Regions from separate parts of the Bacillus sp. C28GYM-DRY-1 genome, predicted to be linked through region 2. Evidence: a T-box and tRNA genes for the amino acid it is inferred to sense, from the RefSeq annotation. Region 2 holds a T-box; the other holds one or more tRNA genes.

Region 1 (15,380 bases), on a different contig from region 2:
TGAACTGCGCGGAGCCTATGGAGGAATTTTATATAAAGGTTGATAAGAAGCATACGGCAGTACGTAACTAACTATTAACTATAAAAAAACCCGCTATTTGCAGCGGGTTTTTTCATTTCTATTAAGCATCTTTTTTAATCGGCAATCCAAGGCCTTCTGCCACGCGTTTTCCGTATTCAGGATCCGCTTTGTAGAAATGCTCGATTTGGCGAAGTTTGATTTCTTCTTTTTCTACCGGCTTCATGGCGTTAACGATATTTTCAACAAGGCGGGCGCGCTCATCTTCGCTCATTAAACGATAGAGGTCACCGGCTTGTGTGTAGTGATCGTTGTGATCGTAGCTCACGCTGTCAGCGATTCCTTGTACTGGATATGCTGCTTGTTTATCCTCAGGTGACTCTTTCGGACCGCCGAAGCTGTTAGGCTCGTAATAAACAGATCCGCCGCCGTTATTGTCAAAACGCATTTGTCCGTCACGCTGATAATTGTTCACTTCGTTGCGTGCGCGGTTGATTGGCAGCGCTTGATGGTTTGCACCGACACGGTAGCGGTGTGCATCATGATAAGCAAACAGCCGGCCTTGAAGCATTTTATCCGGAGAAACATCAATACCAGGCACGAGTGTTCCAGGTGAGAATGTCGCTTGTTCTACTTCTGCAAAGTAGTTTTCCGGATTTCTATCTAGAACCATTCGTCCAACTTCGATTAACGGATAGTCTTTTTGAGACCAAACTTTTGTGACATCAAACGGATCGAAGCGATACGTATTTGCATCTTCTAAAGGCATGATTTGCACATATAGTTTCCATGCAGGGAAATCACCGTTTTCGATCGCGTTGAAAAGATCTTCAGTATGGTAATCAGGGTTTTCACCGGCAATTTTTGCAGCTGTATTGACATCAAGGTTTTTTACGCCTTGTTCTGTTTTAAAGTGATATTTGATCCATACGCCTTCGCCTTCGGCATTTGTCCATTTGAATGTATGGCTTCCGAAGCCGTGCATGTGGCGAAGTGTCGCAGGAATTCCGCGGTCTGACATTAGAATTGTCACTTGGTGCAGTGATTCTGGTGAAAGTGACCAGAAATCCCATACAGCCGTAGGGTTTTTCAAGTGAGTTTTTGGATCTCTTTTTTGTGTATGGATAAAATCAGGGAACTTGATCGCATCGCGGATGAAAAAGACTGGTGTATTGTTACCGACGATGTCGTAGTTTCCTTCTTCAGTATAGAATTTAACAGCAAATCCGCGCGGGTCGCGGACGGTGTCAGCCGAGCCAAGTTCACCAGCAACTGTTGAAAAACGGATGAACAACGGTGTTCGTTTGCCGACTTCAGAAAGGAAAGCGGCTTTCGTGTATTTTGTAACATCGTTTGTCACTTCAAAATATCCGTGTGCACCCGCACCTTTGGCGTGAACGACACGTTCAGGAACACGTTCTCTATTGAAATGGGCCAATTTTTCGAGTAAATGTACATCTTGGATTAAAGTTGGTCCGCGAGAACCGGCAGTCATTGAATTTTGATTATCTCCAACCGGAGCGCCCCAGCTAGTTGTCAGTTTATTTGAACTCATGTCATCACCTCTTGAAATTTATAAGAACATAATATCATCTCTAAGTAAAAAGTCAATATTATTTTATAATTATTATAAAATAGTTATCTTTATTAAGCGATATATAGTATTGAAAATGTTGATAAACCCTTGTCATAACGGATTTTGAAAAGAATAAAAAAATTTTGCGGGAATGATTTTCTCTACTCTATTTGCGAAACAAGCAGAGTAAGTGATAAACAAGTTGACAACGTCCGGCTATCCTCTCTTAGAAAGGCGTATTATGTTGCAGAACTTGGTTTTTGGTTTTGCCATTTGAAAATGAGCGGACGAGAAAGTTTTAGAATAAAAGGGGAAAAGGCGCAGCTGGTTTAAGTAAAACACAGCCTCTGAGCATGGTATGATAGGTAAAGAAGGGAGCTGTTTTTCTGAAAACATTAGTAAGCGCAACAATCATTTGCCTGATCGCTATGCTGACAGCATGCGAAGATAAAAACAAATGGAAATCAAAGAGGCGGATATGTCAGACCTCGAAAAAAACAGGATCGATGTTGCAGCCTCACAAACATTCACTGCCGAGGTTGCAAATATCAGCGATAGCATTTCTGGAGCTGAAATGTATATAGAGCATTATTAAAACGGAAAGCTTGTTGAAACCGTTGGACAGGTAAGTACAGATTACTCGGAGGAAAAACCTGATTTATTACAATTTGTGTACTTTGAGAATGAGGAGGGGGAAGGAAAGAATAAGCTGAGCACCGTTCATTATGGAATTGTTGATAAACAGGGGAATATTGCGGCTGGTACGTCATTTCGGCGTGATGGTAGCGCTACACATGAAATGACTCAGAATATTTCGTCGGCAGAGCCGATTTCTTTTGAAAAACCTGTATTAATCGGCAGCAGTATAAGAGATATCAAGAAAAACATGAAAACCTCTGAACATAAAAAAGATATAATCAAACATCAAGATGCCTTGCTATATTATGTAAAATTGCAAGATTAAAAATGGACGGCACTGGCCTTCTGTTTTTCAAAACAGTGTGCTTGCTTTTTTGAATCGTGCATGATACATTTTAAATCGTAATAATTTCGATTTGAAAAGGAGGCTATGTGTCTTGGCTAAAAAATCAAAAGTGGCAAAAGAGTTAAAACGCCAACGGCTTGTTGAACAATACGGTGATATTAGACGCGAGTTGAAAGAAAAAGGAGATTACGAGGCACTCAGCAAGCTGCCGAGAGATTCAGCACCGGGAAGACTCCACAATCGCTGCATGGTAACGGGTCGCCCGAGAGGATATATGAGGAAGTTTAAACTGTCCAGAATCGCTTTCAGGGAGCTGGCTCATAAAGGCCAGATTCCCGGTGTGAAAAAAGCGAGCTGGTAAGAAGAAACTCCGGCCGATTACAGAGCGCCGGAGTTTTTTTCGTTTTTCTTGAAAGAGATGACATAGGATAGGTGCTGGATGATCATGATGATAAACACAATAATAATAGGGAAAAACGGAATACGCGATTGAAAAAGCGGATAAAAAATGAGAAGAACCGCTGCGACAGGAAGCGAGAAGTAGACGGCGATATATGACGCGCGGCATGCTTTTGCCGTCATCATTCTCTCTCTTTCATCCTGCTCTTCAAATTCATCTGGCAGAAGAAGCTTTTTTGCAGCAGGGCGGCCTTTCTTCTGTAAGTACAAATAAACCGCTGACGCCGCAACAAACAGAATAAAGGGAGTGAGGTTTAATTCAAACATCATCTCGCCGCTCTTTGTGCGGATAAAAGATGCAATGCCTTCTGATGCTTCAAAGTATGCAATTAGCGTCCAGCATGCAAGGCCAAATAAAACAAGTTGAAAAGCTGCTTTTGTTTTCATGCTCATCTAGTTTTCCTCCTCTAACCAAAAGACATCCTCCATTTTCATGGAGAAGGCCTTGCAGATTTTCAGTGCTAACAACAGTGAGGGAACATAATCGCCTTTTTCAATAGCTGCCACAGTCTGTCTTGTAACGCCAATCGTTTCTCCGAGTTTTTCCTGAGAATAGCCGAAGCGCGCCCTCAGCTCTTTTACTTTATTTTTCATCATGACGTCTGTCCCCTTCGCATGCTCGATTGATTATATTGTATAGTATACTTAACATTATGTAAATGTGACTTAACAAATTTACAAATATAAAACTTTTTTTCGACAAAATTTTTATATTCCCTTGACGAAAAATTAATAAACGTGTAATATTAGACAAGTCAGGACGGTACTGTTACTGACAAACACAAATGCGGGTGTAGTTTAGTGGTAAAACCTCAGCCTTCCAAGCTGATGTCGTGAGTTCGATTCTCATCACCCGCTCCATACATACGTTATTAACGCAGTGTTTCGTTTCTTAGATAAACGAAGTATTGCGTTTTTTTATGTAAAAAAGAACACGTCAATCGTGTTCTTTACGTAAGCCAATGTACTGTATGGGCACCGCCGTGAATTTGTTCAAACATTTTCGTTAATGATGATAAGAGTCTAACAGCACTGCTTTTTTCAATGGATGGCGGGAAAAAAATGATTTGCAGCATGCTCTTGGTCTTGTCTGAAACGGGATAGCGATTGACACTGTTTTTTAAATCGCCAAATATGCCGTTTTTATCAGAGAAAAGCAGTATGTTTTCTTTTTCTCCCAATGAGATTCGGACTGGCTCATGTAGCTTGCCGGCATCATAAATCATAATGGGCAGAGAATATTTTAAGGCGAAAAAATCGTTGGTGTCATGGGCTGAATCCTTACTTTCCATGAATTGTTCTCTGGATATTGGGATCAGCATGTCCTCCATTGGGGTTGTTTCTCCCTCAAATGTAGGGTTAAGCTGTTTAAAGAGTTCCTGCCATTCCTTGACGAAGGGCTCATCAGATATTCCGCCGTCCGCATAATCGAAAAACAGGGATTCTTGAAATAGGCGAAGCCTGCCTTTCAGCATTTGCGGAGAGTAGCTGACATCAATATTCTCATAAATCACAGCAGCCGCATGTAAGCCGGCCGCGCGCTCAGTAATAACAGAATCAAGTTTGATATTCACTAGCATTCACTCCAGTTACGTGATATCAACCTATTATATACGCTGTATCGTTTTATCACAAAGAAAGGAGGCTGTGCAAAACATGAACGTTCATCAGCTCAAAGAAGAATTAATTGAATACGCGAAAAGCATTGGCGTGGACAAGATTGGTTTTACGACCGCTGATACATTTGACAGTTTAAAAGACCGTTTGATTCTTCAAGAATCACTCGGCTATCTCTCCGGCTTTGAAGAGCCTGATATCGAGAAAAGGGTGACGCCGAAGCTGCTTTTACCGAAAGCGAAATCAATTGTGGCGATCGCTCTCGCATATCCTTCCAGAATGAAGGATGCGCCGAGAAGCACGAGAACTGAGCGCAGAGGCATTTTTTGCAGAGCCTCCTGGGGCAAAGACTATCACGATGTGCTGAGGGAAAAGCTCGATCTGCTGGAGGAATTTCTGAGAAGCAAGCATGAGGATATCAGAACAAAGTCAATGGTCGATACTGGCGAATTGTCTGACCGGGCCGTTGCAGAGCGGGCAGGCATCGGATTCAGCGCGAAAAATTGTATGATCACAACGCCTGAGTATGGCTCTTATGTGTATCTTGCAGAAATGATTACGAATATACCTTTTGAGCCTGATGTGCCAATTGAAGATATGTGCGGGTCCTGCACAAAATGTCTGGACGCCTGTCCGACGGGAGCCCTTGTAAATCCGGGACAGCTGAATGCGCAGCGCTGTATCTCTTTTTTGACCCAGACGAAAGGATTTTTGCCTGATGAATTCCGGACAAAGATTGGAAACCGCCTGTATGGGTGCGACACGTGTCAAACGGTGTGTCCTCTCAATAAGGGGAAGGATTTTCACCTCCATCCGGAAATGGAGCCTGACCCTGAGATAGCCAAACCATTATTGAAGCCGCTATTGACCATCAGCAACCGTGAATTTAAGGAGAAATTCGGACATGTCTCAGGTTCTTGGCGCGGGAAGAAACCGATTCAGCGAAACGCCATTCTAGCCCTTGCCCATTTTAAGGATGCTTCCGCACTGCCTGAATTGACGGAACTGATGCATAAAGATCCGCGTCCTGTTATCAGAGGAACAGCTGCATGGGCGATCGGTAAAATCGGTGATCATGGATATGCAGAAGAGCTTGCAAAAGCGCTTGAAAAAGAGAAGGATGAAGAGGCAAAGCTGGAAATTGAAAAAGGAATTGAGTTGCTAAAAGCTTCAGGCATGACTAAACAAGGCCTGTCCTGACATACGTATAGAACAGAAGGAAAAAACACTTGAGATGTATCCAAGTGTTTTTTCTCTATAAAAAAGTATGGCGGGTGGGGTGAGCTTGAAGCACATTTTAGAACAATTAGCGGAGGAGCGGCTGAGCTATTTGGTTAACGGGCATGCTATGAGACAAGAGTCTGAAGTCGGAGACCTTGAAGTCTTGGAGCGAAAGAAGAAGCTTCTGGAAAAACGTAAAGTTGACATCATAAAAGCGAAAGCAAAGGCCATCATCGATCATATGCGGGTAGAGGATGACGGAACGACCTGCCTTACGTATACCATCCATTACGAATACGTGTGTAAGGCGCAGGATGACAGCTTGTATATGGAAGAGCACATAGAGGAGCGGGTGGCTTTCCTTTATGATCATATTTTGATTAGTGATCAAGACATTGCGAAAAAGCCGGCTGGATTTCATGAAGGGACCAGTATTATTGACTATACTCAAGAGGAAAGGGAAGCGTTTGGTAGGGCCTTTCAATACGATCGTCTCGGCGCTGTGCAATATGCCGAGAAATTTTGGAACAAGCGCAACCCGGCATATAAAAATTTCAGCGATAACTGCACGAATTTTATTTCACAGTGCCTTCAAGCAGGAGGCGCGCCGATGCGCGGCCATCCGAATAGAGGATCAGGCTGGTGGATGAAACAAAGCTCATGGAGCTACAGCTGGACGGTGGCTCATTCTATGAAAATGTATTTGTCGAATTCAAAGGCCGGTCTTCGTGCGGTGCGGATGAAATCTGCGGAAGAGCTGATGCCGGGCGATGTGATTTGCTATGACTTTGAAGGAGACGGCCGATTTAATCATACAACGATTGTCGTGGCGAAGGACAAAGGCAATATGCCGCTTGTCAATGCCCAGTCCTATGACAGCCGGATGAGGTATTGGTCATACGAGGATTCTACAGCATATACGCCGTCGATACGATATGCCTTTTTTCACATCGTTGATGATACGACAAAAGACTAATTAATGATATAATGATGAGCGGATAAGAAAAACAGAGGTGAACATTGTGGCAATACATGTTGTTTTATATCAACCAGAAATTCCCGCCAATACAGGGAATATTGCACGTACTTGTGCAGCAACCAATACAACGCTCCACCTGATTCGTCCGCTCGGCTTTTCAACGGATGATAAAATGCTGAAGCGTGCCGGACTCGATTATTGGGAGTTTGTTAACGTTGTGTATCATGATTCGTTAGAAGAATTGTTTGAGGAATATCAAAAAGGCCAGTTTTTCTTTATCACGAAATTCGGTCAGCAGCCTCATACATCGTTTGATTACACTGATCTTGACGAGGATTATTTCTTCGTATTCGGAAGAGAAACAAGCGGTTTGCCAAAGGATTTAATTCAAAATAACATGGAACGCTGCCTGCGTCTTCCGATGACAGAGCACGTTAGATCGTTAAATCTGTCCAACACTGCGGCGATTCTCGTTTATGAAGCGCTGCGTCAGCAAAATTACCGTGATTTAACATAGTGAGAAAATCCGCTCATTGATGATGGGCGGATTTTTTTGTGCTGTGGGAAATGCTTTGTTTTGTTTTTGGGCTTAAAAACATAACAGTGTTATGTTACAATGAACCCACCAAAGGAGCTGGACTTATGGAAGAACAATTAATCTCTAAAAAAGAATTGCTTGAAAAAACATCAATTTCATATGGTCAGCTGTATCGGTGGAAGCGGAAAAACTTAATTCCTGAGGAATGGTTTATACGCAAATCCACATTTACAGGACAAGAAACGTTTTTTCCGAGAGAGGATATTTTAAACCGCATTTCAATGATTCAAAAGATGAAGGAAAATTTGTCACTGGATGAAATGAGGGAAATGCTGTCACCGAAAATGAAGGATGTCAGCATGACTGCTGATGAATTGATTCATAGAGGATTGATTTCAAGAACTGCACTTGATGTTTTTTCAAATGGCGGAGGAGATTCGGTTTTTTCTTCCCGAGATCTGCTATCGCTGTATGTGCTTGAAGGACTCCTGCAGTCCGGCAATGTCAGTCTGGCAGAAGCAAAAATGGCTGCAGAGGTGTTAAAGCAGCATGATACTGAAGAGATCAAGAAACAGACGGAGCTGATTGTGCTGCGGAAGCTCGGTGTCACAACTTGTTTTATAGCGGCTGCAGCGGACAGCATTCTGTTTGAATCGTCCGTCAAGGTTGTGGAACGGGTAGATTTAGTAAAAGCGTCAGAGGAGTTAAAAACAACATATATACAGGAGGGCCATCAATGGATGTAATGGAAAAGCTGGTGATAAACGGATCAGGAAGTTCAAAGGGAGGAACATTTCAATCAGTTGAAATCAACGGCAGCGGAACAGTGGCCGGGGATGTGGAGTGTGACACTTTTTCTTTTAATGGAACCGGAACAGCTGACGGTAGCGTCAAAGCGAAAGCGGTAACCATCAGCGGTTCAGGAAAGATACATGGAGACGTTGAAGCAAAATTTATTCGAATTAACGGAACAGGTATCATTGAAGGAGAGGTATCTGCAAAACAATTAAAGATTGCTGGATCAACAACAATTGGCGGCACAGTCAAGGCTGATAACATTGTCATTAGCGGAAAAGCAGTCATGGAAGCGGATTGTGAAACGGAAACCTTTCAATCGGAAGGGAAATGCAAAGTCAGCGGGCTTTTAAACGTTGACCAGGTGTTCATTAAGCTTTCTGCCGGGGAAAGTTATGTACGTGAGATCGGATGCCGCCACCTTCAAGTGACAGGCAGGAAAGGGATGCTGACATTGCTTAGACTGCTGCCGCAGCCTGTTTTAACGGCTGAACTGATCGAAGGTGACGAAATTGATCTGACAAATACAAAAGCGAAAACCGTGCGCGGAAATAAAGTGAAGATCGGGCCGAATTGCCAGATCGAAGCCGTGGAATACAGCGGGGTCTATACTTGTGATCCGAGCGCATCGGTAGAAACATGCACGAGGATGTGAGGAGGATCGTAATGGAGGCAACAAAGCTGGGACATTTAAAATTTATGGCGCCGGACACGCTGCAGGCGGTGGATACCACCATGCCAGCATCAAAGGTGAAGGTGTAATCAGTGAAGTGCTGTCTGCCGCGGGCTGCCAGAGGTCTTTTTCTCGGGGAAGCAGAGAATGAGCGGCTGTGTGTATTCGCATAATGAAAATCAGCGGCTTCCTTCAATTTGATCGATTCAATTTATAAAGCCTGACTGATATTTGCGGGAATATGACTGAGAAAGGGAAGCTTAGCGTTAAAGGTGATGGTGAAATGTAAATGTTCAGGCTGCATTAATGTATCACGGTTTATTAAATGCCGGTGATATCAAGCTTGGATTGAGCCATGATAAAAGCCTGCGGGAAATCGGCGGAACAACCATTATAGTGAAAAGACGCGCGAGCTTTTTTAACCGACCGGTAGAAAGTGAAACTGATTGCCGGCGCCATAGAAGGATATCAAGGTTTATGTGGAGAATAGCGAGGGCGGCAGTTGTCAGGGGAAAAGAAGTGATCATCAATTAAAGATTAAAGAAAAACCATAAAACATTGTTCTGTTATACAAAAAAGGGTGCTCTTACGAGGAGCACCCTTTTTTATTCTTTTCCCGGCTTGCTTTCGTACCCTGCAGTAAAAATTGATACTAAAAAAGTGACAATGACACCCATCATGATGATTGTTTTCACCGTCTCTCCCCCTCTTCAATTTTTCCGTGCTGTCAGAGTCTGGATGATTCTGTATTTTCTTCATTATGAACGGTTGCGGTCTGCCTTGTCAACGCTGTATAAGTATCTTATTTTAAGAAACCAAAGCATGTATCACGAGGTGGCAGCATAGATTTTATAAAGTACCTTATTTGCATAGCGCATCAAACATGATGGAGGAGGTCCTTATGGATATATTAAAGAAAATTGAACAGTACAGAGAGGAAGAGCAGCGGCTGAAATGGGAAGGAACATTCGCCGATTATTTGGAGATTATTAAAGAAAATCCAATGGTCGCGCAATCTGCTCATTCTCGTGTTTTTAATATGATAAAAGACAGCGGGATAGAGGAGATTGACGGACGTAAGAAGTACAGCTTTTTTGACCGCGAACTGTTCGGGCTTGAGGAATCTTTAGAGCGTCTTGTGGAAGAGTATTTTCATCCGGCCGCGAAACGTCTTGATGTCAGAAAACGGATTCTATTGCTGATGGGACCTGTGAGCGGCGGTAAATCCACGCTGGTCACGATGCTAAAAAAAGGTCTCGAAGCATACACATTGACGGATAATGGCGCTGTATATGCGATTAAAGGCTGCCCGATGCACGAAGACCCTCTACATTTAATTCCCCATCATTTGCGTGATGACTTTTACAGAGAATACGGCATTAGAATAGAAGGAAGTCTTTCTCCTTTAAATGTCATGAGGCTGGAGGAAGAGTACGGAGGAAGAATTGAGGATGTGAAGGTTGAGCGCATTTTCTTTTCAGAAGATAAACGTACGGGAATTGGAACATTCAGTCCGTCTGATCCGAAATCTCAGGATATTGCTGATTTGACGGGAAGTATTGATTTCTCAACCATTGCTGAGTACGGTTCAGAATCAGATCCGCGCGCATACCGGTTTGACGGAGAGCTGAATAAAGCGAATCGCGGGATGATGGAGTTTCAGGAGATGCTGAAATGTGATGAGAAATTTCTCTGGCATTTGCTTTCATTGACACAGGAAGGGAATTTTAAAGCCGGGCGATTTGCGTTAATTTCTGCTGATGAGCTGATCGTGGCTCACACGAATGAAACGGAGTATCGCTCATTTATTTCTAATAAGAAAAATGAAGCCCTGCACTCGAGAATCATTGTGATGCCGGTGCCTTATAACTTAAAAGTGTCTGAGGAAGAGAGAATTTATGAAAAAATGATCGCGGAGAGCGATGTGTCGGATGTTCATATTGCTCCGCATACGTTGAAGGTTGCTGCGATGTTCTCGATTCTTACCCGATTAAAAGAACCGAAGCGGTCGGATATTGATCTGGTCAAGAAAATGAGACTGTATGATGGAGAAAGTGTGGAAGGGTATAATTCTGTCGACGTTGAGGATATGAAAAAAGAATATAACGACGAAGGAATGAGCGGCATTGATCCGCGGTACGTGATCAACCGGATTTCTTCAACAATTATCAGAAAAAATATGGAGTCGATCAATTCTCTTGATGTTCTTCGTTCCTTAAAAGAAGGTCTTGATCAGCACCCTTCGATTTCAAGCGAGGACAGGGAGCGGTATTTGAACTTTATTTCTGCCGCCCGCAAGGAATATGACGACATTGCGAAAAAGGAAGTTCAAAAAGCGTTTGTGTACTCATATGAAGAATCAGCTAAAACCCTTATGGACAATTACCTCGATAACGTAGAGGCCTATTGCAATAAAAACAAGCTTCGTGATCCTTTGACAGGAGAAGAAATGAACCCTGACGAAAAGCTTATGAGATCGATCGAAGAGCAGATCGGCATTTCGGAAAACGCAAAAAAAGCGTTCCGCGAAGAAATCTTAATCCGCATCTCGGCTTATGCGAGAAAGGGGAAGCGGTTTGATTACAATTCTCATGAGAGGCTGCGTGAAGCCATTCAGAAAAAGTTGTTTGCTGATCTAAAGGATGTTGTTAAAATTACGACATCAACAAAAACGCCGGATGAGCAGCAGCTGAAAAAGGTAAATGAAGTCGTGGCCCGTTTAATTGATGAGCACGGCTACAACTCGACGAGTGCTAATGAGCTGCTGAAATATGTCGGCAGCCTGCTGAACCGATAAGTACCTTGACCCGTCCGAATAGGGCGGGTTATTTTGTCCCATTTTCTAAATAGTTTGTCAATTAACCATGCTTTTGTGCATATGATGAATATAAATCTTATCGAAAGACTTGTTTCATAATCTGGCACAAGCCGGAATACGTATGTATCACGACCACAAATGGTTAAGGAGGGGAATTCATGTCCCAAAATGACAGCGGCCATTTTTTGATTTCTGAGGAAAACTGGTCCCTCCATCGCAAAGGCTTCGATGACCAGCAGCGCCACCAGAAAAAAGTGCAGGAAGCGATCAAAAACAATCTTCCGGACCTCGTGACTGAGGAAAGTATTATTATGTCTAATGGAAAAGATGTAGTGAAGATCCCAATCCGTTCATTGGATGAGTATAAAATCCGTTATAACTATGATAAAAATAAACACGTAGGGCAAGGAGAAGGCGACAGCCAGGTTGGAGATGTTGTGGCCCGGGACGGATCAGACAAAAAACAGGGGCCGGGTAAAGGACAGGGAGCCGGTGATCAGGCAGGCGAAGATTATTATGAAGCAGAAGTTTCATTAATAGATTTAGAAGAAGCGCTTTTTAAGGAATTAGAACTTCCGAATCTCCAGCAAAAAGAGCGGGACAATATCCTTCATACAGATATTGAATTTAATGATATCCGTAAAACTGGGTTAACAGGTAATATTGATAAGAAAAGAACAATGATGTCGGCTTTTAAACGAAACGCGATGTCAGGGAAGCCGTCGTTTTATCCGATTTACCCGGAGGACCTGAAGTATAAGACGTGGAATGACATAACGAAGCCCGAGTCAAAAGCCGTCGTCTTAGCAATGATGGATACAAGCGGCAGTATGGGGGTTTGGGAAAAATACATGGCCAGAAGTTTCTTTTTCTGGATGACCCGTTTTTTGCGGACAAAATATGAGACCGTTGAAATTGAATTTATTGCCCATCATACAGAAGCAAGAGTCGTGTCGGAGGAGGACTTCTTCTCAAAGGGGGAAAGCGGCGGCACGATCTGTTCTTCTGTATACCGGAAGTCGCTTGAGCTTATTGACGAAAAGTACAATCCCGCCAGCTACAACATTTACCCGTTTCATTTTTCTGACGGTGATAACCTGACATCGGATAACGCGCGTTGTGTGAAACTGGTTAATGATATTATGAAGAAGGCCAATCTATTCTGTTACGGCGAGGTCAATCAGTACAACAGGCATTCAACGTTAATGTCTGCATATAAAAATGTGAAAAACGAGAAATTTAAGTACTATATTTTAAAACAGAAATCCGATGTTTTTCAGGCGTTGAAGAACTTTTTCAGAAATGAAGAATCCGGTGTCAGCCATCAATTTTCGTAATGAAAAGCCCTTTTTAGGGCTTTTTTTTATTTAATAAAAGCAAGAAACCGTTTGAGAAAAAAATACAAGGAAAAAAGAAATTTTTCCTTTGACAAATCTTCTTTCATTTATTAATATTTTATCTTGTGAACTATTATTGAGGAATGAGGTGAAAAGGAGTTGACTGAATCAGAACGTGCTTTGCTCACTTTTGAACAGCTCTTTGATACGTCTCGGGCTATCTATAAAAAGCAGAAGAAGATATTGGAGATTGTACTTGAGCCTTTTGATATTACAGTCCTTCAATATTTACTGATGTTTAAAATTCATCAAAGCGGAAGCACGCCGCTCAGCAAGCTGGCCATGTCGCTTGATCTTAAGCCTGCTTCTGTTACGCGGATGACTGATATCCTATATAACCGGCAATTGATGAATCGGTATGACAGTCCGGGTGACCGCCGTATCGTAATGATTCAGTTAACCGAAGAGGGGGAAGAGCTTTTACAGAAAGCCGCTGTGCAATACGCAAAAATGGGCGCGAGCCTGTATCAGGAGCTTGACACGTCTCAGCTTCTATATTTGCGCAAGCTTGCAGGGAGCTTAGCGAAGCTCGCTGAAGGCTGTTCAGAAAAAAGCGGTAATTGAAAACTCCCCACATATTTTCACCATCTTTCCACAAAATGATAGAGGATGAAACGAAAGGAGAAAAACAAAATGAACAGAGGACGTTTAATTCTGACCAACATTATCGGTTTGATTGTTGTTCTTGCAATTATAGGCGGAGGTGCTTACTACTATTATCAAAGCACAAACTACGTAAAAACAGATGAAGCAAAAGTAGCCGGCGATATGGCAGCTATCTCAGCTCCAGCAGCAGGTAAAGTATCCGACTGGAATCTTGAAGAAGGAAAAACAGTGAAAAAAGGCGACACAGTTGCAAAAATCAAAGGTGAACAAACTGTTGATGTGAAATCCATTATGGATGGAACAATTGTGAAAAACGAAGTGAAAAACGGACAAACTGTACAAGCTGGTACTACAATTGCGCAAACCATTGATATGGACAACCTGTACATCACAGCAAATATTAAAGAAACAGATATTGCCGATATTGAAGTGGGTAATAGTGTAGATGTAGTCGTTGACGGAGATCCTGATACAACTTTTGACGGCACTGTAGAAGAAATTGGCTATGCGACTAACTCAACTTTTGATATGCTTCCATCTACGAATTCAAGCGGAAACTACACAAAAGTAACGCAAAAAGTTCCTGTTAAAATTTCAATCAAAAACCCATCTGATAAGGTGATTCCTGGTATGAATGCATCTGTTAAGATTTCTGAGTAAAACAGATCAGTCATCAAACCATGAAAGGAGGTTGTCTTAGATGGCTACAGGCAAAGACAAAAACACAAAAAACCCTATGACATTGCTTATTGTGCTAATGGCGGGTTTATTTTTGGCAATACTAAACCAAACATTGCTTAACGTCGCAATGCCGCACTTAATGACTGAATTTGGTGTAAGTGCAACGACGATTCAGTGGCTGACAACAGGTTACATGCTTGTTAACGGCGTATTGATTCCGTTATCTGCCTTCCTGATTACACGGTTTGGCCAACGGAGTCTCTTTCTCGTCGCTATGTTCTGTTTTACGCTTGGTACGTTAGTCTGCGGTATCGCACCTAACTTCTCTGTAATGCTAATCGGCCGTTTGATCCAAGCCGTCGGCGGAGGTATCTTGCAGCCGCTCGTTATGACAACCATTCTGTTAATCTTCCCGCCTGAAAGCAGGGGGAAAGGAATGGGGATTTTCGGACTTGCGATGATGTTTGCGCCAGCGGTCGGCCCGACTCTTTCTGGGTGGATTATTGAGCATTACACATGGCGCATCATGTTTTACGGACTTGTGCCGATCGGCGTAATTGTTATCATTGTGGCTTTCTTCATATTTAAGAATCTGGTGGAGCCGCAAAAAATCAAACTCGACACACTTGGAGCGATCCTCTCGATTGTCGGATTCGCATCCTTGTTATACGGAGTCAGTGAAGCGGGTTCTGACGGCTGGACCGACCCGATTGTACTGTCTACAGTTATAATCGGCGTCATTGCAATCGTTGCTTTTGTGGTTCAGCAATTGCGGCATGATGATCCGATGCTTGATTTCAGAGTGTTTAAATATGACATTTTCTCATTATCAAGTGTAATCAATATCATTATTACAGTGGCACTTTACACTGGTATGTTCCTGTTGCCGATCTATCTGCAAAACCTGGTCGGATTTACGGCGCTTCAATCCGGTCTGCTTCTGCTTCCGGGTGCGATCGTGATGCTGATTATGTCACCGATCTCAGGTATTTTGTTTGACAAATTCGGACCGAGACC
Region 2 (15,380 bases):
TATCCGAGTGATCAGGTAACCGACCACCCAGAGCGCTTTATCATTTCTGAATTAATCAGGGAAAAGGTACTGCATCTAACGAGAGAAGAAATCCCGCACAGCATTGCGGTAGCCATCGAATCCATCAAAGCACAGGACAACGGTTCTGTGCACGTAGCGGCAACGATTGTGGTCGAACGGGATTCCCAAAAAGGCATTGTGATTGGAAAAAAAGGAAGCCTGCTGAAAGAGGTTGGAAAAAAAGCGAGAGCGGATATTGAAGCACTGTTAGGCTCCCGTGTCTACCTTGAATTGTGGGTCAAAGTGCAGAAAGACTGGCGTAATAAAATGTCCCAGCTTCGCGATTTTGGCTTTAAAGAGGACGAATATTAATCTCCTTGCTGTGTCATTTTCTCACAGCAAGAGGGATACATTAGCAAATTTTGTTTAACATGAAATGGAGGACATCTGGTCAAGATAAAGGTAAGAATTTGGAATTTAGGTAAGCTAGTTTAACTACAGAAAGGTGGGTTTCTTGTGTTGAATTTTACCTGGAACGTATTTTCTCAAACAGGAAATGTTGATACGTATCTTCTTTTTAAAGAACTGGAAAAAGAGAACATGGAAAGACCCGAAGAACTAGAAGATGAGCTAGCCCGATTTGATTATCCAATTTTATAAACATCTTGGCCGCTCCTGCTTTAGGAAGGTGCGGAAATGCTGACAAAATGTGAAGGAATCGTTCTTCGCACAAATGATTACGGAGAGACGAATAAAATCGTTACATTACTGACAAGAGAACACGGAAAAATAGGTGTTATGGCAAGAGGCGCCAAAAAACCGAACAGCCGTTTATCAGCAGTCAGCCAGCCCTTTTTGTATGGTTCGTTCCTAATGCAAAAAACATCGGGCCTCGGAACCCTTCAGCAGGGTGAAATGATCCTCAGCATGAGAGGCATCAGGGAAGATTTATTTTTAACAGCATATGCGGCGTATATTGCTGAGCTAGTGGACAAAGGCACAGAAGAAAAGAAGCCAAACCCTTATTTGTTTGAATTTATTTTAGAATCGTTTAAACAGCTGGATGAAGGAACAGATCCGGATGTCATCACCTTCATTGTTCAAATGAAGATGCTCGGTGTCATGGGGCTGTATCCTGAGCTGAATCACTGTGTGCATTGCAAAAGCCAGGACGGGACCTTTCATTTTTCTGTTCGTGATAACGGTTTTATTTGCCATCGCTGCTTTGAAAAAGATCCTTACAGGGTTCCAATTAAACCGCCAACGGCAAGGCTTTTGAGACTGTTTTATTACTTCGATCTGTCGAGGCTGGGCAATGTGTCCTTAAAGCAGGAAACAAAAGCTGAGTTAAAGCAAGTAATTGATTTATATTACGAAGAATATTCAGGGTTATATTTAAAGTCAAAGCGCTTTTTAGATCAAATGGAAAGCATGAAACATCTAATGGGTGAAAACAAAAGTTGACATCTGGTCCATCTTTTTATATGATCATTTATTATAAAATATGTTGCAGTGAGAGAAAGAAGTACTTGCGTTTACCTCATGAAAGCGACCTTAGGACGGTGTAAGCTAAGGATGAGCACGCAACGAAAGGCATTCTTGAGCAATTTCAAAAAAAGAGGCTGGGATTATGTTCTCAGCAACTAGGGTGGAACCGCGGGAGAACTCTCGTCCCTATGTTTGCGGCTGGCAAGCATAGAGACGGGAGTTTTTTGGTTGCTGCCGCAGTCATTTTATGAAGGAAAAGTGGAGGTGCTTGAAATGAATATTCAAGACATGATTCTAACATTGCAAAAGCATTGGTCCAGTCAGGGCTGTGTGCTTATGCAGGCTTACGATGTAGAAAAAGGGGCCGGCACGATGAGCCCGTATACGTTTTTGCGCAGTATCGGTCCGGAGCCGTGGAAAGTGGCTTATGTAGAGCCTTCCAGACGCCCTGCAGACGGCCGATACGGGGAGAACCCGAACAGACTGTATCAGCATCATCAGTTTCAGGTCATTATTAAACCGTCTCCTGACAACATTCAAGAGCTGTATTTAGATTCCTTGCGTGCTCTTGGAATTGATCCCCTTGAGCACGATATTCGCTTTGTTGAAGACAATTGGGAAAACCCATCTTTAGGCTGCGCAGGTCTTGGCTGGGAAGTATGGCTTGACGGAATGGAAATCACACAATTTACGTATTTCCAGCAGGTCGGAGGACTAGAGTGTAAACCGGTTTCTGTAGAGATTACGTACGGAATTGAGCGTCTCGCGTCTTATATCCAGGATAAAGAAAATGTTTTCGACTTGGAATGGACGTCAGGGTTTACAGTAAAAGATTTATTCATGATGGCGGAATACGAACATTCCGTTTATACGTTTGAAACGTCAGATGTTGATATGCTGTTCCAATTGTTCAGCACGTATGAAAAAGAAGCGATTAAGCAAATGGATAACGGACTTGTTCATCCTGCATATGACTATGTGCTGAAATGCTCGCACACCTTCAACCTGCTTGACGCCAAAGGTGCGATCTCTGTTACCGAACGGACAGGCTATATTGCAAGAGTGCGAAATTTAGCGAGAAAAGTAGCAAAAACCTATTATGAGGAACGAGAAAAACTAGGGTTCCCAATGCTTAAAGGGGAGGGTTCTTCTCATGAGTAAACAGGATTTACTTTTAGAGATCGGTTTAGAGGAAATGCCGGCGCGCTTTTTAAATGATAGCATGGTTCAGCTTGGTGAGAAGCTGACAGGCTGGCTTAAAGAAAAAAATATCACACACGGTGAAGTGAAGCTCTTCAATACACCAAGACGCCTTGCTGTCTTCGTAAAGGATGTAGCAGAAAAGCAGGATGATATAAAAGAAGAGGCGAAAGGGCCTGCGAAAAAAATTGCCCTTGATGCAGACGGCAACTGGACAAAAGCGGCAATTGGCTTTTCAAAGGGCCAAGGCGCAGACGTGAAAGACCTGTACATCAAAGAAGTAAAAGGCACAGAGTATGTATTTGTGCAAAAGTTCCAAGCCGGCCAAGAAACGAAATCGCTTCTGCCGGAACTGAACGGTTTGGTTACTAGCTTACATTTCCCGAAAAACATGCGCTGGGGAAATGAGGATTTGCGTTATATCCGGCCAATCAAATGGATTGTCGCTTTATTTGGACAGGAGGTCATTTCATTTTCGATCACAAACGTTGAGTCTGGACGGACAACACAAGGACACCGTTTCCTTGGACATGAAGTGTCAATTGACTCACCTTCAGCTTATGAAGAGCAGCTGAAAGAACAGCACGTTATTGCTGATCCAAACGTCCGGAAACAAATGATTCAATCTCAGCTGGAAGCGATGGCTGCAGAAAACAATTGGAGCATTCCAGTTGACGAAGATCTTCTTGATGAAGTGAATCATTTAGTGGAATACCCAACAGCTCTTTACGGTTCATTTGAATCTGAGTTTCTGTCCATTCCTGAGGAAGTGCTTGTCACGACAATGAAAGAGCATCAGCGCTACTTCCCTGTCAAAGATAAGAACGGAGAATTGCTCCCTCACTTTATCACAGTCAGAAACGGGAACAGCCACGCGATCGAAAATGTGGCCCGAGGCAATGAAAAAGTGCTGCGTGCGCGTTTATCTGATGCTTCATTCTTCTACAAGGAAGATCAGAAACTAAACATTGATGCAAATGTGAAGAAGCTTGAAAACATTGTTTTTCATGAAGAGCTTGGTTCTCTTGCTGATAAGGTTAGAAGAGTTACTTCAATCGCAGAAAAGCTTGCCGGCCGTCTACAGGCTGATGAAAATTCATTAAAACATGTGAAGCGGGCTGCTGAAATTTCTAAATTCGACCTCGTTACGCATATGATATACGAATTCCCTGAGCTTCAAGGAATTATGGGTGAAAAGTATGCGAGAATGCTTGGCGAAAATGAAGCTGTGGCTGTGGCAGTCAACGAACACTATATGCCTAGATCAGCAGGCGGAGAAACGCCCTCTACTTTCACCGGAGCTGTTGTAGCAATGGCGGATAAGCTAGACACAATCGTTTCATTCTTCTCTATCGGTGTTATTCCGACCGGTTCTCAGGATCCTTATGGGCTGCGTCGCCAAGCGAGCGGTATTGTTGCGATTCTTCTTGACCGCAACTGGGGAATTTCGTTTGAAGAGCTGCTTACTTTTGTACAAACGGATAAAGAAAATGAACTGCTTGATTTCTTCACTCAGCGTCTGAAGTATGTCTTAAATGCTGAACAGATCAGACACGATGTCATCGATGCCGTGCTGGAAAGCTCTGAGCTTGAGCCGTACTCAGCGCTGAATAAAGCACAAGTTTTGGAACATAAGCTTGGTGCACCGGGATTTAAGGAAACAGCTGAAGCATTAGGCCGAGTGATCTCTATCAGTAAAAAAGGAGTCCGAGGAGACATTCAGCCTGATCTGTTTGAAAATGAATACGAGGCCAAACTGTTTGATGCCTACCAAACAGCGAAGCAAAACCTGCAGGAAAACTTCAGCAAAAAAGATTATGAGGCGGCACTTGCTTCACTTGCAGCCTTAAAAGAACCGATCGATGCTTACTTCGATCATACAATGGTTATAGCAGATAATGAGACATTAAAGGCAAACCGTTTGGCGCAAATGGTAAGCTTGGCGGATGAGATCAAGTCCTTTGCGAATATGAATGCCCTTATTGTAAAATAAAGATAGAAAAGGCGGTTGCTGTGTAATCGGTAATCGTCTTTTCCCCATTTATAAGTTTTTTGTTTGATTACAAGATATTTACGATATAATATGGATTATTATTTCTTTACATAGATATGAAATGAAAAGGTGGTGAGTACGATCGAACTAAATAAACGGCAAGAACATATTTTGCAGATTGTAAAAGAAAACGGGCCGATTACAGGGGAGCATATTGCAGAAAAGCTGAACCTAACCAGAGCAACATTGCGTCCGGATTTAGCCATACTCACCATGTCAGGATTCCTTGAGGCGCGTCCGAGAGTCGGTTATTTCTACACTGGAAAAACCGGAACACAGCTTTTGGCGGATAAACTCAAAAAGCTTCAGGTGAAAGACTTTCAATCTATCCCCGTCGTGATTCATGAAAATGTTTCTGTGTACGATGCGATTTGCACCATGTTTTTAGAAGATGTAGGTACTCTGTTTGTGGTGGACCGTGATGCTGTTTTAGTGGGGGTGCTTTCACGAAAAGACTTGCTGAGAGCGAGCATAGGCCAGCAGGAGCTTACATCTGTCCCTGTTCATATCATCATGACAAGGATGCCGAATATTACGGTGTGCAGACGTGAGGATTATGTGATGGACATTGCAAAGCATTTGATAGAAAAACAAATTGATGCACTGCCTGTCATCAAAGATACCGATAAAGGCTTTGAAGTAATCGGGAGAGTGACAAAAACAAATATGACAAAAATACTTGTCAGTTTATCTGAAAATGAAATCCTATAAGATCGCAAACTAACGGGGGGATAATATGAATAACCGCATCATCTATGTTGTATCGGATTCCGTCGGTGAAACAGCTGAATTGGTAGTAAAAGCAGCACTCAGCCAATTTAACGGTTCAGCGGACGATACACATGTCAGAAGAATTCCTTATGTTGAAGATATAGGCACTATCAATGAAGTGATTTCACTTGCAAAGGCAGACGGCGGCATTATCTGTTTCACACTAGTTGTGCCCGAAATCAGAGAATATTTGATTGCCGAAGCGGATAAAGCAAATGTTTTATATTATGATATTATCGGCCCGTTAATTGATAAAATGGAAACAGCCTACGGTTTAACGGCGAAATACGAACCGGGGCGGGTGCGCCAGCTTGATGAAGACTATTTTAAAAAAGTGGAAGCGATCGAGTTTGCAGTTAAATACGATGATGGACGTGATCCAAGAGGGATTTTAAAAGCTGATATCGTTTTGATCGGGGTATCCAGAACGTCTAAAACCCCGCTGTCTCAATATCTCGCCCACAAGCGCCTAAAGGTTGCAAATGTTCCGATTGTTCCCGAGGTTGACCCGCCGGAAGAACTCTTTAACGTTGATCCGAAAAAATGCATTGGCTTAAAGATTAGCCCAGATAAACTGAATCATATCAGAAAAGAACGGTTAAAATCACTTGGGCTTAATGACAAAGCGATCTATGCAAATATCAACAGAATCAAAGAGGAACTGGAATATTTCGAAAAGATTGTGGACAGGATCGGGTGCCAGGTTGTTGATGTTTCAAATAAAGCGGTTGAAGAAACAGCAAATATTATCCATCATCTCAAAACAAAAAATATGTAACTCAGGACGCTCTATCCTGGGTTTTTGGCTATGCAAATAGGGAATAATGAAAAATAATAGCATCTTTGTGAAGTTTGTATTATAATAAAAAATTGTGATAAAATGATTAATTTTAGGTTTAAGGTTCGTGTGATACGAATAAACTATTATGGGTAAGATGTCAAGAATTTCTCCCGGAAATTTTTCGACAAATTCATATACGTCCGCATTGATAAAGGATGTGCGATTTTGCTTGCTTTTATGCAGGAGTTTAATGGAGGGATGGAGAATTACTCTTCTTAATGAACAAGAAAAGACGATTTTTGTCGATGCAGATGCTTGTCCGGTAAAAGATGAAATTTTACAAACAGCATCTGAGTATGAAGTTGAAGTACTTTTTGTCGCTTCATTTGAACATTATCAGCTTTCCAGAAGCAATGAAGAAAAATGGAAATATGTTGATCCTCATAAAGAAGCTGCTGATTTATATATCGCAAATCACGTAAAACCGGGAGATATTGTTGTGACGCAGGACATCGGGTTAGCATCCCTGCTGTTGAACAGAAATGTCTCCGTCATGTCGGAAAGAGGGCGTCTTTACAAAGAAGGCATGATTGATTTTGCTCTTGAGAGCCGTCATTTTTCCGGCAAACAAAGGAGAAAAGGCATATACGCCAAAGGGCCTAAAAAATTGAATGAAGAAGATCGAGAACGATTTATTACTCTGCTGCAAAAAATCCTGTCGAATGATGAAGGGATTTTGCACTAAAGCATCGAATAATGTACGACGGAGTGTTATAAGATGGGAAATCGGATACCAGATGAAATTGTGGATCAGGTGCAAAAGTCGGCAGATATCGTTGAAGTCATAGGTGATTACGTTCAATTAAAGAAGCAAGGCCGAAACTACTTTGGACTCTGTCCTTTTCATGGAGAAAGCACACCTTCGTTTTCCGTATCGCCCGACAAACAGATTTTTCATTGCTTTGGCTGCGGAGCGGGCGGCAATGTTTTCTCTTTTTTAAGGCAGATGGAAGGCTATTCATTTGCCGAATCGGTTTCTCACCTTGCTGACAAATACCAAATTGATTTTCCAGATGATATAACAGTCCATTCCGGGGCCCGGCCAGAGTCTTCTGGAGAACAAAAAATGGCTGAGGCTCATGAGCTCCTGAAGAAATTTTACCATCATTTGTTAATAAATACAAAAGAAGGTCAAGAGGCGCTGGATTATCTGCTTTCAAGAGGCTTTACGAAAGAGCTGATTGATGAGTTTCAGATCGGCTATGCTCTTGATTCTTGGGACTTCATTACGAAATTTCTCGTAAAGAGAGGCTTTAGTGAGGCGCAAATGGAAAAAGCGGGTCTCTTGATCAGACGAGAAGACGGAAGCGGATATTTTGACCGTTTTAGAAACCGCGTCATGTTTCCGATCCATGATCATCACGGAGCTGTTGTTGCTTTTTCAGGCAGGGCTCTTGGCAGCCAGCAGCCTAAGTATATGAACAGTCCTGAAACACCGCTCTTTCATAAAAGTAAACTGCTTTACAATTTTTATAAAGCCCGCCTTCATATCAGAAAGCAGGAAAGAGCGGTCTTATTTGAAGGATTTGCCGATGTCATATCGGCTGTAAGCTCGGGTGTAAAAGAAAGCATAGCTACAATGGGAACGTCTCTGACAGATGATCATGTCAAGATCTTGAGAAGAAATGTCGAAGAAATCATTCTTTGCTATGACTCTGATAAAGCCGGTTATGAAGCCACTTTAAAAGCTTCAGATCTTCTGCAAAATAAAGGCTGCAAAGTCAGAGTTGCAATGATTCCTGACGGATTGGACCCTGACGATTACATCAAAAAGTTCGGCGGGGAAAAATTTAAAAACGACATTATCGACGCCAGTGTCACCGTAATGGCGTTCAAAATGCAATATTTCCGCAAGGGAAAGAACCTGTCTGATGAAGGAGACCGCTTAGCTTACATTAAAGACGTACTGAAAGAAATCAGCACGCTTTCAGGGTCTCTTGAGCAGGAAGTCTACGTAAAACAGCTTGCTTCAGAGTTTTCGCTTTCACAGGAGTCTTTAACCGAGCAGCTGTCTGTTTTCAGCAAGCAAAATAAACCTGCTGACAATGGCGGTGAAACGAAAACGCGGCGAGCGCATCTGACGACAAAAGCAAGGCAAAAACGTCTGCGTCCGGCGTATGAAAATGCAGAAAGGCTGTTACTCGCCCATATGCTTCGAGATCGAAGCGTTATCAAAAAAGTGATTGACCGCGTAGGCTTTGAATTTAACATTGATGAGCACCGCGCATTAGCCGCCTATCTTTACGCTTTTTATGAAGAAGGTGCCGAGTTGACGTCTCAGCATCTGATGGCCAGAGTGACGGATGATCAAATTAGCCAGCTCTTGTCAGATATACTAATGCTTCAGATTAATCAAGAGCTCAGCGAAGCCGAGTTATCAGATTATGTAAAAAAAGTGTTGAATCAAAGAAATTGGTCAATGATAAAAGAAAAAGAGGCGGAAAGAGCCGAAGCCGAAAGACAAAAAGATTTTTTAAGAGCTGCTTCTCTGGCTCAAGAAATCGTTACATTGAACCGATCTTTAAAATAACTGAAAAACCGGTGAGGAGCATTTATTGGCAATGATTCCTTGCGGAGGAGCAAATAGATCGCTTAACCTCATCATGAATTGTCATTTCATTATTCGCACATTATTAAAGGCAGTTCACATAGAAAACGCCTGAATGGACCGAATAAGAATCATACCGCTTATAGAATTCGTTGCAAGCTTTGGAAGGAGGGATCCATAATGGCTGATAAACAAACCCACGAGACAGAATTAACATTCGACCAAGTGAAAGAGCAATTAACAGAGTCTGGTAAAAAACGTGGCGTTTTGACATATGAAGAAATTGCCGAGCGTATGTCCAGCTTTGAAATTGAATCAGACCAAATGGATGAGTATTATGAATTTTTAGGTGAACAAGGTGTTGAATTAATTAGTGAGAATGAAGAAACAGAAGATCCTAATATTCAGCAGCTTGCCAAAGCCGAAGAAGAATTTGACCTTAATGACCTAAGTGTACCGCCTGGCGTCAAAATCAATGACCCAGTTCGTATGTATCTAAAGGAAATCGGCCGGGTTAACCTTCTTTCTGCAAAAGAAGAAATCGCCTACGCTCAAAAGATTGAAGAGGGTGACGAAGAATCTAAACGCAGATTGGCTGAAGCGAACCTACGGCTTGTTGTCAGTATCGCAAAACGGTATGTCGGACGCGGAATGCTGTTTCTTGATCTGATCCAGGAAGGTAACATGGGTCTGATGAAAGCCGTTGAAAAATTTGATTACCGTAAAGGTTATAAATTCAGTACGTATGCTACGTGGTGGATCAGACAGGCGATTACTCGCGCCATTGCCGATCAGGCGAGAACGATCCGGATTCCCGTTCATATGGTTGAAACCATTAATAAATTAATCCGTGTGCAGCGTCAACTGCTGCAAGATTTAGGCAGAGAGCCAACACCTGAAGAAATTGCGGAAGATATGGATTTAACACCTGAAAAAGTACGTGAAATTTTAAAGATCGCACAAGAGCCGGTATCGCTGGAAACACCGATCGGTGAAGAAGATGATTCGCATCTTGGTGATTTCATTGAAGACCAGGAAGCAACTTCACCATCAGACCATGCCGCATACGAGCTATTGAAAGAGCAACTGGAAGATGTACTTGATACGTTAACTGATCGTGAAGAAAATGTATTGCGTCTTCGATTCGGTCTTGATGACGGCCGTACAAGAACATTAGAAGAGGTCGGCAAGGTATTTGGAGTAACAAGAGAGCGTATTCGACAAATCGAAGCCAAAGCGCTGCGGAAACTAAGACATCCTAGCAGAAGTAAACGTTTGAAAGATTTCCTCGAATAAGATGGAACGGGTCTTGCAGATCCGTTCTTCTTTTTTTCAAAAATGTATATGGATAATATGCCTTTATTTTACTGAAAAATGATGTCATTTGCAAATGGACAATGTGATGAAAAATTCTAAATATGATTCCATATTTTATATTGTAAGCGTATACAATGCATTATACAATAGAATAAGATGGATATCAGAGAAATAGGCATGTTTCTATTCAATTTTGTATAAATTGTGAATAAAAAACTTTTGAATAGCAATCCATTTACTTTTTGTAAAAATAAGTTAGAATTAGAAGTGTTTACATAGGGGGAAGGATCAAAAAGGGGGAAGGGAAATGAAATGGAACCCGCTTATTCCATTTTTATTAATCGCTGTTTTAGGAATTGGTCTAACTTTCTTTTTATCAGTAAAGGGGCTTGATGACTCTCGGGAGATTGCAAGCGGCGGAGAAAGTAAATCTGCTGAAAAGGAAGATGCAAACGCTTCACCGGAGGATATTTACAAGGCAAACTGTATCTCGTGCCATGGTGAAAATTATGAAGGTGTTTCCGGTCCGAGCTTAAAAGGTGTAGGGGATAAAAAAGATGTCAGTGACATTAAAACAAAGATCGAAGAAGGTGGCAATGGAATGCCTTCCGGTCTTGTTCCGGCTGATAAGCTAGATGATATGGCAGAGTGGGTGTCAAAAATTAAATAAAAAATCTACCTTTCTCCTAATACGTTCTCAGGCCGCCGAGATGTTCTCGACAGCCTTTTATTTTTGTCTGCGTATGTAGAAGACACACATGAAAAGAAAAGACTGAAAATCGTTCGCACAGCTTGGATTCCGGGCTGATTTTTTATATGATAGTATAGGAAAAAATGATTGAGAAAAGTTGTGATGAAAAGTGAACGAATTAAATTTATCTAAACGGTTGCAAACAGTAGCGAAATACATACCGAATGGAGCGGTGATGGCTGATATCGGGTCTGATCACGCTTACCTTCCTTGTTATGCGGTGCTGAATCATAAAGCCAGCGGGGCAATTGCGGGAGAAATAACAGACGGCCCGTTTTTGTCTGCCAAGCGGCAGGTTGAAAAATCAGGTTTAAGCGCGCACATTTCTGTAAGACAGGGAGACGGCCTGGAAGTCATTAAAAAAGGTGAAGCCGATGCCATTACGATTGCAGGAATGGGCGGTTCTTTAATCGCTCACATTTTAGAAGCGGGTAAAGACAAATTAACGGGGAAAGAACGTCTTATTTTACAGCCGAATATTCATGCTGTTCATATCAGGGAGTGGCTTTATAAAGAAGGATATGCGCTGACAGATGAAGTGATCTTGGAAGAAGACGGAAAGTGCTATGAGGTGCTTGTCGCTGAAGCGGGAGACAGAGATGCGGCTTATGCCGGTATTTCTTTATCAGCTGGTATGCTCGTCGGCCCTTTCTTGGCAAAAGAAAAGAGTGCTGTCTTTTTGAAAAAATGGACACAAGAGCTTCAGCACACGCAAAACATATATGAACAGATCAGCCGAGCTGCAAGTACAGAGCAAAATAAAGAGAAATTAAAGGAGCTCGCCGATCGAATGCAACTGCTAAAGGAGGTTATCAATCATGGCTAAAAGCGTAAATGGACAGCAGATTATCCAACTGTTTGAACAATTTTCCCCGAAAGCCTATGCGGTCGAAGGCGATAAAATCGGCCTGCAAATCGGCACTTTAAATAAACCGATTAAAAATGTGATGGTTACACTTGATGTGTTGGAGAGTGTTATTGATGAAGCGATTGAAAAAGAGGTTGATTTGATTATTGCACACCATCCTCCTATTTTCAGGCCGCTCAAGCATATTTCAACAGATCAGCCTGCAGGTAGGTTAATTGAAAAGTGTTTGAAGCATGATATCGCTGTTTATGCAGCCCATACAAATTTAGACATTGCGGACGGCGGCGTAAATGACTTGCTTGCTGAAGCATTAGAGCTGAGTGAAACGGAGGTGCTGGTTCCTACTTATACTGATCCTCTGAAAAAGCTGGCCGTATACGTGCCGAAGGAATATGAAGAGAAGGTCAGAACAGCGCTTGGAAATGCGGGAGCCGGCCATATCGGCGAATACAGCCATTGCGCATTCTCATCTGAAGGAATCGGCAGCTTTAAGCCATTGGACGGCGCTAAGCCTTTTATCGGTAAAGTGGGAGAGCTTGAGCTTGTTCATGAAGTTAGGCTAGAGACTGTGTTTCCTAAAAGCATCGAAAAAGCTGTTATAAATGCAATGATAAAAAGCCATCCATATGAAGAAGTCGCTTACGACATCTATCCTGTCGAACAGTCTCCTGCCGAAAAAGGGCTCGGCCGTGTCGGAACACTTAAAATTGAGATGACGCTTAAGGAATTCGCTTTATTTGTAAAAGACAAGCTTGAAGTGAATGGCGTCAGAATGGTGGGTGAAGCAGACAGCCTGGTGAAGAAGGTAGCTGTTCTAGGCGGAGATGGGAACAAGTATATTCATCATGCGAAACGAAAGGGCGCCGATGTTTACGTCACAGGAGATTTATACTTCCATGTTGCTCATGATGCGATGATGCTAGGCTTAAATGTTGTTGATCCGGGCCATTATGCGGAAAAAATCATGAAAGAAGGCGTCACGAGAAAATTGACGTCAATGTGCAAGGATAAAAAGCTGGACGTAAATATCTTTGTTTCTGAAACAGATACAAATCCATTTGCATTTCTATAAAAAAACTGAGGCTTATATAGCCTCAGTTTTTTGCTTTTACTTTCGGGAGTATTTTTTTGAGCGGTATATTGTGTTCCGTTGTCCAAGTTGATGGATCTTCATGCTTATATTGCTCTAAAAAGCGAATGACTTCTTTTGTGATCGGAGTTGGTGTTGAAGCCCCCGCAGTAACTGCAACGGTATTAACGCCTTTCAGCCATTCGAGCTTTAATTCGCTTAGGTCGCCGATTCGGTATGCTTTTGTGCCGGCTATTTCCTCTGACACTTGAGCGAGCCTATTTGAATTGTTGCTTTTCGGATCGCCGACAACGATTGTTAAGTCAGCTTTTTTCGCTTGTTCTGATACAGCTTCTTGCCGTACTTGAGTAGCGAGGCAAATCTCTTGATGATATTCGACATGAGGATATTTCTCTTTGACAAGCTCCATGATGTCGTGAACATCCCATTGAGACATCGTTGTCTGATTGGTCACGATTAATTTCTCTACTTTGATATCAAGGTTTTTCACATCTTCTTCTGTTTCAACTAAGTGAACAATCTCAGGCGCTACACCAACGGCTCCTTCAGGCTCTGGATGCCCTTTTTTACCGACATAGATCACGTGGTAACCTTTATCTTTCATCTCTAGAATTAAATTGTGAGTTTTTGTCACATCTGGACATGTAGCATCAATTGCGACTAATCCTTTTTCCTCAGCGATTCTTCTGACTTCGGGAGAAACACCATGCGCAGTGAAAATAACCGTTCCTTTTTCAACCTGCTTCAGGATGTCCAGACGGTTAGCACCGTCCAAAGTAAAGATTCCTTCCTCTTCAAACGCATCAGTGACGTGTTTATTATGAACAATCATCCCGAGTATATAGATGGGCCTTGGCAAGCTTTTATCTAGTGACGCGTTTTTGGCAATGACCATAGCATCAACTACGCCATAGCAATAGCCGCGCGGCGAAATTTTTATTACGTCCATTTCCGGTTGTCCTCCAATACTGAAGTGAGTAAAGGCAATATAAAAAGCCGTAATCAAACGGCTCTATTCTTGCATTCTTCTTATTTCATTATAGCCAATCTTACTTCAGATATCAAAGAATGTTAAATATATAATCTTGGCTTTGAACTGCTTGATGTTCTTTTCGGAGAAGGAGAGGCAGCTTCATTTTTCTTAGGGGCAGGTGCTTTTGATTTTGACTCTTTATTGTCAGAGATTTTTGATTTCTTAGATAGAGAAGAACTTTTAGATTGTGATTTTTTGCTCCCATCTGAGATTTTGGCTTGAACCTCGTTCTCTGTTTTTGAGGTTTCTTGTGAATCTGTTTGATTTTCATTTTCCACATTGCTCTCAGTATCATCACTTTTACTTAATTGGCTGTACAGCTTCATCATTGCCGGCAGATTGCGGACTAATGGGCCGTACTGCTGAATCATGGGGGTGACTTGCTGTGCCATGCCGAGCACTTTTTGCACATTCCCAAGCATACTGGATAAAGATGCAGGATTGGCGATATTTTGAATGCTTTGCAGACCTGTTCCCCCGCTCGCTGCTGCGCCTGCTCCTGGTGCTCCGGCGCCGCCAGCGCCTCCTCCGCCGGGTAAGAACCTTGACAGCATCCCCTTTAAGCCTCCGCCGGCACCATTTCTCGCCCCGGCATTTGCCTGAGAAAGAAATTGTCCGGATTGCTGAAAACCTTGCTGCTGCGGTCTAAATGAAGGTCTTGGCATATTAGGCGGTCTTCTGCCCATCATTTGCTGATTTGGCATGGGGCGGGGCGGTCCAGGCTGCGGATAATTTCTCATCGGCTGCTGCGGTGAAAACATACTTGTACCTCCTTTCAGCTCTCTCTGCTATTAGAATATGCATGGGCTGCGGTATTTGCTTTACATAACTGAATAAAACAAACGCCTTGCAAACGTGGTGTTTTTAAGCAAAATCGGGTATAATGTGATGATGGACACATAATGTGCCGCTTTAAGGAGCTGGGAAAAATGAAAGAAACGAAATTTGAACTTTACGAATTGAAACCATTTATTATAGATGCAGTACACCGCCTTGGTTTTTACGAACCGACTGATATTCAGAAAAGGCTGATTCCTGCAGTGTTAAAAAAAGAAAGCGTCATCGGCCAGTCACAGACGGGAACTGGAAAGACGCACGCTTATTTACTTCCTTTAATAAACAAAATTGATCCTGGCAAGGATGTCGTTCAGGTTGTCATTACGGCTCCGACTAGAGAGCTTGCCAACCAGATTCATCAGGAAGCGCTTAAAATCACACAGGGTGAGGAAGGCAGCCAGATTCGCTCGAAATGTTTTATCGGAGGCACAGATAAACAAAAATCGATTGATAAATTGAAGACACAGCCGCATCTTGTAGTCGGCACACCCGGCCGAATTGCCGATTTAATCAAGGAACAGGCGTTAAGTGTTCATAAAGCAGAATCTCTCGTCATTGATGAAGCGGATTTAATGCTGGATAT

Evidence for each region. The T-box of region 2 lies ahead of glyQ (glycine--tRNA ligase subunit alpha). A T-box ahead of a tRNA ligase gene usually reads a tRNA of that ligase, here a tRNA-Gly.
Region 1: it has a tRNA-Gly gene. The T-box ahead of glyQ (glycine--tRNA ligase subunit alpha) is inferred to sense a tRNA for this amino acid. The anticodon was not compared.

Annotation. Positions count from the first base shown of each region.
Region 1 covers NZ_JAUMKF010000032.1:6,708-22,087, forward strand. Annotated here, with positions in the region: partial or broken gene Q3W56_RS19590 (FbpB family small basic protein) at 1-71, shown strand, start outside; gene katA (catalase KatA) at 122-1,573, opposite strand; partial or broken gene Q3W56_RS19600 (hypothetical protein) at 2,023-2,558, shown strand; gene rpsN (30S ribosomal protein S14) at 2,671-2,940, shown strand; gene Q3W56_RS19610 (hypothetical protein) at 2,958-3,431, opposite strand; gene Q3W56_RS19615 (helix-turn-helix transcriptional regulator) at 3,432-3,632, opposite strand; tRNA gene Q3W56_RS19620 (tRNA-Gly) at 3,826-3,899, shown strand; gene Q3W56_RS19625 (B3/B4 domain-containing protein) at 3,989-4,612, opposite strand; gene queG (tRNA epoxyqueuosine(34) reductase QueG) at 4,695-5,855, shown strand; gene Q3W56_RS19635 (amidase domain-containing protein) at 5,923-6,852, shown strand; gene trmL (tRNA (uridine(34)/cytosine(34)/5-carboxymethylaminomethyluridine(34)-2'-O)-methyltransferase TrmL) at 6,890-7,372, shown strand; gene Q3W56_RS19645 (YhbD family protein) at 7,498-8,139, shown strand; gene Q3W56_RS19650 (bactofilin family protein) at 8,130-8,843, shown strand; partial or broken gene Q3W56_RS21225 (hypothetical protein) at 8,855-9,389, shown strand; gene prkA (serine/threonine protein kinase PrkA) at 9,763-11,658, shown strand; gene yhbH (sporulation protein YhbH) at 11,838-13,016, shown strand; gene Q3W56_RS19670 (MarR family transcriptional regulator) at 13,176-13,640, shown strand; partial or broken gene Q3W56_RS19675 (HlyD family secretion protein) at 13,676-14,342, shown strand; gene Q3W56_RS19680 (MFS transporter) at 14,383-15,380, shown strand, end outside.
Region 2 covers NZ_JAUMKF010000010.1:6,507-21,886, reverse strand. Annotated here, with positions in the region: gene era (GTPase Era) at 1-372, shown strand, start outside; gene Q3W56_RS11235 (YqzL family protein) at 517-660, shown strand; gene recO (DNA repair protein RecO) at 697-1,464, shown strand; T-box leader at 1,504-1,679, shown strand; gene glyQ (glycine--tRNA ligase subunit alpha) at 1,762-2,649, shown strand; gene glyS (glycine--tRNA ligase subunit beta) at 2,642-4,681, shown strand; gene ccpN (transcriptional regulator CcpN) at 4,814-5,452, shown strand; gene Q3W56_RS11210 (pyruvate, water dikinase regulatory protein) at 5,478-6,290, shown strand; gene Q3W56_RS11205 (YaiI/YqxD family protein) at 6,544-7,038, shown strand; gene dnaG (DNA primase) at 7,072-8,883, shown strand; gene rpoD (RNA polymerase sigma factor RpoD) at 9,082-10,197, shown strand; gene cccA (cytochrome c550) at 10,526-10,888, shown strand; gene trmK (tRNA (adenine(22)-N(1))-methyltransferase TrmK) at 11,145-11,795, shown strand; gene Q3W56_RS11180 (Nif3-like dinuclear metal center hexameric protein) at 11,788-12,909, shown strand; gene Q3W56_RS11175 (4-hydroxy-3-methylbut-2-enyl diphosphate reductase) at 12,932-13,876, opposite strand; gene vrrA (VrrA/YqfQ family protein) at 13,999-14,721, opposite strand; gene cshB (DEAD-box ATP-dependent RNA helicase CshB) at 14,890-15,380, shown strand, end outside.